One region of the Thermosipho affectus genome, then DNA from elsewhere that is predicted to be linked to it. Evidence: riboswitches for the same ligand, from Rfam matches in the RefSeq annotation. Region 1 holds a riboswitch; each other region holds the start of a gene.
What was found. A riboswitch is a leader RNA that binds a small molecule or an ion and turns the genes downstream of it on or off. The one in region 1 is predicted to bind cobalamin.
Positions count from the first base shown of each region.

Region 2: it holds a riboswitch for cobalamin, as region 1 does, so the genes downstream of both, XJ44_RS01315 (ABC transporter substrate-binding protein) here and cobT (nicotinate-nucleotide--dimethylbenzimidazole phosphoribosyltransferase) in region 1, are expected to answer to the same signal.
Region 3: it holds a riboswitch for cobalamin, as region 1 does, so the genes downstream of both, XJ44_RS00900 (succinate--CoA ligase subunit beta) here and cobT (nicotinate-nucleotide--dimethylbenzimidazole phosphoribosyltransferase) in region 1, are expected to answer to the same signal.

Region 1 is NZ_LBFC01000018.1:108,723-110,991, forward strand. Features, by position in the region: gene XJ44_RS04840 (Dph6-related ATP pyrophosphatase) at 1-316, opposite strand, end outside; gene cobT (nicotinate-nucleotide--dimethylbenzimidazole phosphoribosyltransferase) at 318-1,334, opposite strand; cobalamin riboswitch at 1,386-1,586, opposite strand; gene nagA (N-acetylglucosamine-6-phosphate deacetylase) at 1,565-2,269, opposite strand, start outside.
Region 2 is NZ_LBFC01000005.1:25,635-27,903, forward strand. Features, by position in the region: gene XJ44_RS01310 (1-deoxy-D-xylulose-5-phosphate reductoisomerase) at 1-687, shown strand, start outside; cobalamin riboswitch at 679-870, shown strand; gene XJ44_RS01315 (ABC transporter substrate-binding protein) at 929-1,810, shown strand; gene XJ44_RS01320 (FecCD family ABC transporter permease) at 1,807-2,269, shown strand, end outside.
Region 3 is NZ_LBFC01000003.1:53,883-56,151, forward strand. Features, by position in the region: gene XJ44_RS00885 (alkaline phosphatase) at 1-74, opposite strand, end outside; gene XJ44_RS00890 (SHOCT domain-containing protein) at 252-515, shown strand; cobalamin riboswitch at 1,075-1,251, shown strand; gene XJ44_RS00900 (succinate--CoA ligase subunit beta) at 1,307-2,269, shown strand, end outside.

The DNA.
Region 1 (2,269 bases):
TTTTTACCCAATCTAAGTGTGCTTGTAAATCAATATCTCCAAATATTCCAATACCACTGTATGCGTATTCTTCTAGGAATTTAAGAAAGTTTTTTTCATAGTTTTCCCAGCTACTACTTTTAGTTATAAGTGGTAACCCCAAGCTTTTTGCTTGTTGTTCCAATATGTGTTTTGGTAGGCCGTGGGCCCTTGAATGAATCTTATCTTCTGATAACATTGTAAATAGATAATCAATCGTTGTAAATTTTTTAAGACCGTAGTACAAGGCAAGTGTGGAATCTTTTCCTCCACTCCATGAACAAAATACTTTTCCCATTTTATTGATCGCTTCCTTTTGAAACATTTGCAGATTCGAATGTAGCCATTTCCCTTATCATTTTTATCGCAGCTTCGATCAGGTACATAGAAAGTACCGCACCTGTACCTTCTCCAAGACGCATATCTAAATCTAAAATAGGTCTTTCGTTTATTGAATCTAGTATTACTTTATGTCCTTTTACTTTGGACTTATGACCAAAGAGGACGTAATCTTTTACCTTTTTATCTATATGATATGCTATGAGAAATCCCGCTGTAGTGGGAAAACCATCTATAACTACTGGTATTTTTTCTTCAACTGCTTGGAGTATAAATCCTGCCATTTCTCCTATGCAATAGCTCCCCACTTTTGAAAGGACGTCTATGGAATCTGATGGATTGGGATTGTTTACTTTTATCGCCTTTTCCACAACTTGTTTTTTTCTTTTTAGTTTTTCGTTGTCTATAGGAGTACCTATATCTAGTATTTCATCTAGATTAAATCCAAAAGCAGCTGCAATTGCAGTTGCAGTGGTAGTGTTTCCTATTCCCATATCACCTATAGCCAGTAAGTCTGCACCTTCATTAATTGCATCTTTTGCAATTTTTTGTCCATACTCTACGGATTTTAACGCATCATCTTTTGACATAGCAGGACCTTTTGTGAAATTTTTTGTACCATATCCCACTTTCTTTACTATTAAAGATGGATGTTGATCAAAATCATAGTCAACTCCTGCATCAACAACATAGACTTTTGCCCCCACGTGTTTTGAAAAAACGTTAATTGCCGCTCCTTGGTTTAAGAAGTTAAAGACCATTTGAAAGGTTACTTCTTTTGGATATGCCGAAACTTTCTCTTCTACCACTCCATGATCTCCTGCAAATACGTAAACCCTTTTGTCGTTAAAAAGTTCTGGAAGTTCTTTTTCTTGGATAAGAGAAATTTTTAATGCTATTTCTTCTAAGTATCCAAGACTTCCTACAGGCTTTGTAAGGTTGTTTAGTCTGTTGATAACTTTCTCTCTAAGTGTCATTTTATCCCCTCCTATAAACAAAAACTTCCACAAAAAGCCCTGAGCTTTTGTGGAATTTATACATCCAAGATAGGTTTCCCGGCTCCCGGATCATCCTACTTTCTGCACCTTCCCAGGTTTCCCCCAGTGGTATTTGCAGATTTCGTCCCCGGTTACGGTTGCTGGGCAGCCCCGGATTTTCACCGGTGTTCCCTTTTCTTGGATGTTTTTAGTATAAATTTTCTCTAAAATTATACCACAGTATCTATAATATTTAGGTCTTGATTTAGTAACACAAACTTAGCATCATATCCTATTTTGATCCGTCCTGTGTCTATTTTTAAATTTTTAAGTGCGTTAAAAGAAGATACCCATGAGAGTTCTTTTAGAGAGCAATTGGTGGCCTTTTTGAAATTTTTGAGCCCATCTATGAATTTTAGTGTGCTTCCTGCAAGGGTTCCATCTTCAAGCCTTGCTATATTATCTTTTACCTTTACAAGAAGATTTCCCAGTGTGTAAATACCATCGCCAAGTCCTGTGGCTGATATACTATCTGTAATAAGGATAATTTTTTTTGCACCTAGTGTTTGGTATACTAATTTTAAAAATTCAGGAGATGAATGTACAAAATCTGCAATTATCTCAACGTACGGTTTGTGTAAAAAAACACCACCTACAATGCCAACTTCTCTGTGATGTAACGTAGATAGGGCATTGGGAAAGTGTGTAATTCTTTTAACATCAAGGTCAAAGAACTCTTTAAAAATCTTGTAATTTGCATTTGAATGTCCAATTGAAGGAACAATATTGTTTTTTCTTAATTTTTCCAGTAGATCCTTTGAATTGGGAAGTTCTGGTGCAAAACTTAAAATTTTTACATTTTTAAGTTGTGGAAGTGCATCGTTAAATGATTGTATATATGCTTTGTTTTGAGCTCCCGCTTTCTTTTTATTTAA
Region 2 (2,269 bases), on a different contig from region 1:
GTAGAATTAATACCAGTTGATAGCGAGCATTCTGCCATCTTTCAGATTTTTGATGAAAACGTAGAAAAAATATTAATAACCGCATCAGGTGGCGCAATAAGAGAATATGATAACATAGAAAACCTCACTCCAAAAGAAATATTAAAACACCCTGTATGGAATATGGGACAAAAAATAACAGTCGACTCATCAACTATGATAAATAAAGCCTTTGAAGTAATTGAAGCATATGAATTATTTGAATTAGACACAATAGATGTATTAATACACCCCACGGGCACAGTTCATGGTGCAGTTTTCTTGAAAGACGGTACAGTAAAAATACACTTTGGATTCCCTGATATGAAAATACCAATTTCATATGCACTGACTTATCCAAAGAGAATGTATATAAACCTAAATTGGCCAGAGTTTAAAGGGGAAAATTTTATTTTTACAGAGGTAAGTGAAGAAAAATACCCCGCTTTTTTTTATGGTAAAAAAATTATTAAAGATCTTGCAAAAAGAGTAGCATTTAACGCAGCAGATGAAGTTGCAGTAAATATGTTTTTGGAAAGTAAAATAAAGTTTCACAATATCTCAAAGATAGTTATAGACACCTGTGAAAAAATAAATGGCAAAATAAGGGATTTAGAAGATGTTTTTGAAGTAGATAAACTTGCAAGGCAAATTGCAAATAATTTTTGATGTGTTATAATTTACGTGAAATACATTTCTTCTAAAAAAAGGGAAGCCGGTGGAAATCCGGCACGGGGACGCCACCGTAACCGGGGACGAAATCAGTACAAATGCCACTGGGGAAAACCTGGGAAGGCGCTGAAAGTAGGATGAACCGGGAGTCGGGATACCTTTTTTTAGAAGGAGAAAGCCACCTTTACGGTCCCTAAAGGTGGTCGATTTCTTTTAAATATAACCAGGAGGTGAAGATATGAAAAAACTAGGGGTTTTGTTTTTAGTTGTTCTTAGCTTTATTGCATTTTCAATTTCTATTGTAGATGATGCAGGAAGACTGGTTGTCTTTGAAAAAACGCCTGAAAAAGTCGTTTCTGCAGCACCAAGTTCAACTAAATTTTTATTAAAACTTGGATTAGACAAAAAAATAGTCGGAGTTACAGATTGGGATAGCTTTAACGCAGAAAAGATTGGAAATATGGTACCTTTAAACATTGAAAAAATTTTGTCTTTAAACCCAGATGTTGTGATTATCTTTGGCGGGTTTCAACTTCCAGAAGTTGAAAAATTAGAAAAATTTGGAATAAAAACATTGGTACTTAATCCCGTTTCCTTAAATGATGTAGCAAGAGACGTAATGTTACTTGGAAGTGTGTTTGGCAAGGAAAAAGAAGCAAAAATGATAAAAGATGAAATTTTATCAAAATTGAAAGATTATGGTACAAAAACTGCAAAAATTCCACTTAATGAAAGACCAAAAGTATTCTTTACAATTACAGTACCCAACGATGAAACAAAAGATTTATGGACTGCAGGAACGGGCTCCTACATAAACGAACTCATTACTATTGCTGGTGGAGTAAATATCTGTGCACCATACACAGGAAATAACGGTTGGTTCTCTGTAAATTGGGAATTCTTAACTATAAACAACCCAGATGTAATAATAATAGCAGGATATGGTGATCCAAATCAAATAAAAGAAAAGATAAAGGGAAATAAACTCTTTTCATCTTTAAAAGCCGTTAAAAATGACAAAGTATTAATTATTGATGGAAATGATATTAGCTCAATCTCACCCAATATAGTAAAATACCTTGATATATTCTATAATTTCTTTTACGGAGGAAATAAATGAAAAAATTTCTTAATCCTAAAACTGGGAGGATTATCCTTCCAGTTTTCTTTCTTTTAATTTTATTCTTAAATCTTTCAATAGGTAGTGTCAAATTACCAGTTTCTTATATATTCAATGCTCCAAATGAAAGAATTAAATTTTTAATATGGAATGTAAGATTCCCCAGAATTTTAATGGGAATAATTTCTGGTTCAATATTAGCTTTAGTAGGAAATATTTTTCAAACAATAATGAAAAATCCATTAGTTGATCCATACCTTATTGGTACATCTTCTGGCGCAGGATTTGGCGCAGTACTTGCAATATACGCTGCAGTTTCACTCAACAAAATATTCAGTGTAAACTTTTTCTCTTTTTTATTTTCCATAATAGCCTCACTTCTTGCCATCCTCCTTGCAAAAAGAAAAAATATAATCCCTATAACGCATCTTATTTTATCCGGTGTTTTAATAAGTACAA
Region 3 (2,269 bases), on a different contig from region 1:
ACATTCTTTACTCCAAAATTGCCAAAAACCACAACCATAAAAAACAAAATTAAAATACTGAAGAACTTTTTCATGATCCTCACCTCCCGATTTTTCATATCAGTAAAGAGTTTTACAAAAAAATATTTACCCTTTTTTTAATTTTATAAAGAAAGTTAAACTCATAAATCTTAAAAAAACTTGAAATTCTAAGTTTTTTTTAAGTTTTAATCTGTATAAATAAAGTAGAAACAAATAGGAGGTGATTTTTGATGTACTGGTATCATAGACCCTTTATTTGGCACAGTGGATGGTTTAGTTGGATAGCCCCAGTTATAGGCTTAATTGTTTTAATCTTTTTTGCATTCTTAATTTACAAATTAATCAAAAACTCTGAAAGACATCCAGATTTTCGCTATGAAAAAAATTTTGAAACATACGATAACAGTCTAAAAATTTTGAACGAAAGACTTGCCAAAGGTGAAATTAGCGAGGAGGAATACAAAAAATTAAAAAACCTTATCCTAAAACACTAACTTTAAAAATCAATAATGAAAATAAAGTGAGGCGTTAGTAAAGCGCCTCATTCTAAATACTTATTATCTCTTGTAATTTTCTTACCCTACGTTTTGGATTCTTGTTTATCTTAACTCATAATTTTTTCTTTAAATATAACAAGTCTTGGATCGATATATATAATTTTTGTAACCTCTAATTTTAAGACATTCCATTTAGACTACATTTTTTCTAAAACTTCATAATTTTTATTTTATCTTTTCCATTCATTATTTTAAAAAACAATAAAGTCTTTTCTGAATATTAAAAATTACTTTCTTTGAAAAATAAAGTAAGCGGAAAGTCCTTTTTATCCAAATGTTTGAAATATAAAAAATCTAAATTTCAATAAATCAAAAGTCTTTTCCTCTTCTCTATCTTCATTTTTATATAAGTCTTTGTATATCTATTTTTAAACATATTACCAAATAATGATATTTTTTGTATTTTTTCCAATTTAAATTCAAAATAATACACGTCTAATCTGATTTTTTTATTTTCAATTTTTAAAACTTGATGATATAATAACATTGAAAATTAAATACAACGTGGAATAAAGGTGCCTATGGCTTAATAGGGAAACTGGTGAAAAACCAGTGCGGCCCCGCCACCGTAACTGGGGACGAAAGCCACAACCAGCCACTGGGGAAACCTGGGAAGGCGTGGTAAGTAGGAAGATCCAGGAGCCGGGAGACCTGCCTTTATTCCAACGTATTTCTCAATCTCGCGGGTAGATTGAGAAAAATTTTTTTGCGAAACGGGAGGTGTGAAAGTGAAAATTCATGAATTTGTAGGAAAAAGGATATTAAAAGAGGGGGGGATCTCTGTTCCTGAAAGTTATCTTATTTCCAATGATAGGGAAATTGAAGTGAAATTTTTACCTGCTGTCCTGAAAAGTCAGGTGCTTGTTGGAGGCAGAATGAAAGCTGGAGGAATTTTATTTGCACAAAACAAAGATGAATTTTTAAAATTCTCAAAAAAACTACTGCACAAAAAAATAATGGGTGAAACACCTTATGGAGTTCTAGTTGAAAAAATGGTAAATATCGAAAAAGAATACTACTTATCTTTATACATCGATAGATATGAAAAAGAAATAAAAATATTATTCTCACACTTTGGCGGAATTGATATAGAAGATAATAAAGATAAAATTGAACGACATAGTTTATCAGATATCCAAAAACTTCCAAAAAAAATCCAACCAATAGTCCAAAAATTACACAAAATAATGAAAGAAAAAGATTTAACTCTTTTGGAAATAAATCCATTAGTAAAAACAAAAGAAGGAAATATAATGGCACTTGATGCCGTATTACACTTAGATGATAATGCGATTTTTAGGCAACAATGGGCAAAAAAATTTGTACATGAAGAATATCCTTTTCATTTTGTAAAACTCGATGGTGATATTGGAGTAATTGGCTGTGGAGCAGGTATAGTAATGGCAACAATGGATGCAATAAGTTTGTATGGAGGTAAACCTGCAAATTTTCTTGATCTTGGTGGAGGTGCAGATACAAAAACTACAATTAAAGCGCTTGAACTTTTAAAATCTCTTTCGTTAAAAAATATTGTCCTAAATATATTTGGTGGAATAACAAAATGCGATGAAATAGCAAAAGCGATTGTAAGTTTCAAAGAAAAAAATGATGATATAAAACTTTTTGTTAGAATTACTGGAACTAACGAAAATGAAGCAAAAAAAATTTTAAAAGAACACAATATTCACTTT